One region of the Photorhabdus aballayi genome, then DNA from elsewhere that is predicted to be linked to it. Evidence: predicted binding sites of a transcription regulator. Region 1 holds the regulator's gene; the other holds the start of a gene.
What was found. Region 1 encodes LexA, which represses DNA repair genes until DNA is damaged. Its sites were predicted from a motif close to TNCTGTATGTACATACAGNA; they were not measured.

Region 1 (2,213 bases):
ATTTTTGCTATTGAGTACCAATTTAGCCAAATTAACTCCATCAGGGGACAATCACAATGAACTTTACTGGATAATATTTTCCATTGAAGAAACATGATAACATCACAATATTATCATCGTACTGGTTGTAAGGGGCGCAATGAAATTGATTAATCAAAAAAAGTTACTGGAACAGGCCGAAGTTATTTGCCAAGCTCGTGGAGTTCGCTTTACTCCGCAACGGCTTGAGGTTTTGCGTCTAATTTCAGCGCAGCCAGGGGCAATCAGTGCTTATGATTTACTGGATTTGCTACGGGAAGCAGAACCGCAGGCCAAACCGCCTACCGTATACCGGGCACTGGAATTTCTGCTGGAGCAGGGATTTATTCATAAAATAGAATCCACCAACAGTTATGTCCTGTGCCACCATATTGAGCAACCAAGCCACACCTCAGCAATGTTTATTTGCGACCGTTGTGGTTCTGTTACAGAACGAGATGGTGGAACCGTTGAATCCGCCATTCAACAGTTAGCAAAAACAGCCGGGTTCAGTTTACGCCATACCGTCATCGAAGCGCATGGCTTATGCTCACCCTGTGAAGAGATCGAATCCTGTACTAAACGAGGTGAATGCCAGCATGACCACAGCATTGAAGTAAAAAAGAAATAGATAGTAAGTAAATACTTACCTTTGGTACAGAGCCAGACTGAAATAAACAACCGCAGAATCACGTTTAAGATAATCATAATCACAACGATAAATTCAATATACCCGTTATCTTTCAAGTTGCTTCTTTGTTGGTTGCACTCACTCACCCCGGTCACATAGTTCGCTATGCTCCCGGGGATTCGCTCTCTTGCCGTCGCGATGCATCTTGAAATCCATTGGGTATAACATGATTCTGCCGGAATATTTCAATTCTTTAACAATCTCAAAAATAACAATTTGATATTTTACTATCAAGACCAGTTGCCGTTACGAATCACCCCAACCGCTAATCCTTCAATTGTCAGACTCTGTTCACTCAAATCCACCACAATTGGCTTAAATTCAGGGTTTTCTGCCAATAATTCAACGCTATTTCCAGTCTGCTTAAAACGTTTTACCGTCACTTCATCTTCAATACGGGCAACAATAATCTGCCCATTACGAACATCTTGTGTTTTATGCACGGCCAGCAGATCACCGTCCATAATCCCAACGTCTTTCATAGACATGCCGCTGACTCGCAACAGGAAATCAGCACTTGGCTTAAACAGTGCAGGATCAACCTGATAATGACTTTCGATATGTTCCTGTGCCAACAGTGGTTCACCTGCGGCTACACGGCCAATTAACGGTAAACCAGATTCTTCAAACAATAAACGGATACCTCTAGATGCCCCTGCGACAATCTCTATCACCCCTTTACGAGCCAATGCTTTCAAATGCTCTTCAGCCGCGTTAGGTGAACGAAAGCCAAGACGTGCTGCAATTTCAGCACGCGTTGGCGGCATCCCCGTTTGCGAAATATGGTCACGCACCAAGTCATAAACTTGCTGCTGCCTTGCGGTAAGTGCTTTCATTTCGTCCCCTGTTTGTTTATACAGTCAATATGTGAGTATATACAGCTAAATAACGATTGGGAACCTACCAGGGTAGAAAATTAGCCAATTATAATATAATACCTAACTATTAAACTAAATCAGGCCATAAAATAGCGCCAAAGGATGGTTCCCCAGACAATTAATGACAACATCATCGTCAGAAAGACAGCCGCCGATCCCATATCTTTCGCGCGACCCGACAGTTCATGGAACTCACTGCCAATACGGTCAACCACTGCTTCAATAGCACTATTCAGGATTTCCATAATCAACACCAACATCACTGAACCAATCAGTAAAATGCGTTCAACTGCGCCGATATCCAGATAAAAAGCAACTATTATAGCCAATATCGCTAAAATTATTTCCTGACGGAAAGCCGCTTCATTTTGCCATGTCGCCTTAATACCTTTCATCGAATATACAATTGCGTTAATGATACGGGTCAAGCCTTTGGATTGATTCGCCATAAATTATTCACACCAAATATGAGGTTATTTAACACTTTTCCCTTTTATTATTGTCTTAACACAACAGATCTCAACACCTGTTTCTGGTATGCTGGCAACGTGTTGCTAACAAGAGGCTTCAAGATATTTATGTCAAGTTGGCGTAAAATATATTATAAATTATTGAATTTACCACTA
Region 2 (2,213 bases), on a different contig from region 1:
CCAGAGAGGCAAAATATGAATTTGTTAAATCCTTTGGGCGTTTGTCATGTTGCTCTGTTTTGGAATAAGCATAAGTTGCTGTCAGATTAAGTAATGGATTATCTTCCGGTGCAAGGTTCCATTTAGCGGTGTAGTTTTGATCTGTTTGATCACGATAAACCAGCTTACGACGCCAAGCTTCATCCCAACCATATTTGTTAATATCGTATTCGGAAGGTATATTTATTTTATCGCGTTTTGCTGCCCACGGCTGCCAACCATCAGAATCAGAACGCATAGCGGAAAGTGTCAATGTATTAGCATCGTTCAGGTAAAAATTCGTTTTCAATAAATACGATGCTTGATCGCTTTTAGAGAAAACAAAGCGGGTGCCATCTGGTCGTTTAATATTGCCGCCATCTCGTTTACTCATATATAACAGGCCGTCAGCGAAACCTTCTATTGTCCGGCCATAGACTGCGCTGCTATAAATATTTTGGCGATCATTGGTGTGATAACTGTATTTCAGCAATCCACCAAAATCCTCTCCCGGCCGTAATAAATCACTGGCATCTTTGGTGACAACTTTAACTGTTCCGCCAAATCCGCCATTACCATCCAGTAGATTATGTGGGCCTTTATCGACATCGACTCGTTTGATTAATTCGGGCTCAATAAAGATAGAGCCTTGGCGATATTTCTCGAAGCCTTTCGGGGCGTCATCCAAGGTGACTTTGACGTCTTCTGTGTCGCCCATTCCCCAGATATTCAGAGTTTGGCCGCCTGGACGAGGCGATCCTGACATAGCAACGCCGGGGAGTTGATCGAGCAGCTCGGCGATATTATCTGCCTGGGTACGTTCAATATCCTCTTTTTTCAATACTGAGCTTCCGGCACTGACGCTGTTATTCAATCCGCCAATAACAGAAAGTGTAGAAAGTGTGATGACTTTCTCTGGTTTTTCCGATTTTTCTCTTGTTTTTTGATCGCCATTTTCCTGTGCAGCCAGATAACCTGGCAGGCCAGTACTCAGCATAATTATGCTTGATAAAGCATAATGAAGAGTGCGATTAATGGGCTGTGTCGTCGCTGTAGCTAAGGTTTTTTGTGGTTTCCCGCTATTTTTCATTGTCATAACCATCCTGGAATGTCGTTAAATAGAAAAGTTGCACTTACAGGATAGGTCACTTAACGCAAGGAATCGGGCAGTAAAAAATTAATAACGGTATTAATTAATTATTTTGTTGATCAAGATATTTTCAAATCTGAGCTAGAAGTATCTTTTAACAGTGGTTCTGATGTTGTTACCAGATTGCTCTTGAGTCTATTTTTATGTATGTTTATACAGTCATTGTTGATAGGCTAAAGCAGAATGCGAAAGATTATTCATATTGATATGGATTGCTTCTACGCAGCTATTGAAATGCGAGATGATCCGTCACTTCGTCATATTCCCATTGCGGTGGGCGGCAGCGCAGACAAGCGGGGTGTTATTAGTACAGCTAATTATCCTGCCCGTCGTTTTGGGGTACGTAGTGCAATGTCTACTGCAATGGCGCTGAAACTCTGTCCTCAGCTTAAAGTTCTTCCGGGGCGTATGGCGCTGTATAGGGAAGTTTCCCAGCATATTCGTCAGATATTTTCTCGTTATACTGAGTGGATAGAGCCTCTGTCGTTAGATGAAGCTTATCTGGATGTTACTGATAGCCATCATTGTTATGGATCTGCCACGCTTATCGCACAGGAGATCCGTAAATCCATTTTTGATGAATTGCAATTGACGGCATCAGCCGGTATTGCACCGGTGAAATTTTTGGCAAAAATCGCTTCTGATATTAATAAACCAAACGGGCAATATGTCATTCCTCCTGAACGAGTGGCTGATTTTGTTAAGGTGTTACCTTTGGGGAAAATTCCGGGGGTTGGCAAAGTCATGGTGCAACGGCTGACTAATATGGGGCTGGAAACCTGTTCTGATGTACAAAAATATGACGTCATTGTTTTGGTGAAACAGTTGGGGAAATTTGGTCAGGTACTTTGGGATCGTTGTCACGGGATTGATGAACGATTGGTGAATCCAGACCGTCTGCGAAAATCAATTGGTGTGGAGCGGACACTTGCGAGAGATATTCATCAATGGGAACAGTGCACTGAACTGATAGAAAGTTTATATCTGGAATTGGAAAAACGATTGAGTAACGTTAAACCTGATCTGCGGATTGCCCGTCAGGGGG

Region 2: a site for LexA is predicted at 1,310-1,329, ahead of dinB (DNA polymerase IV). Genes of this name have one in related genera too.

The regions. Positions count from the first base shown of each region.
Region 1 is NZ_JAPFCD010000020.1:45,451-47,663, forward strand. It holds gene zur (zinc uptake transcriptional repressor Zur) at 140-649, shown strand; gene lexA (transcriptional repressor LexA) at 940-1,545, opposite strand; gene OO184_RS12395 (diacylglycerol kinase) at 1,665-2,036, opposite strand; gene plsB (glycerol-3-phosphate 1-O-acyltransferase PlsB) at 2,166-2,213, shown strand, end outside.
Region 2 is NZ_JAPFCD010000019.1:30,046-32,258, reverse strand. It holds gene OO184_RS11935 (TonB-dependent hemoglobin/transferrin/lactoferrin family receptor) at 1-1,108, opposite strand, end outside; gene dinB (DNA polymerase IV) at 1,352-2,213, shown strand, end outside.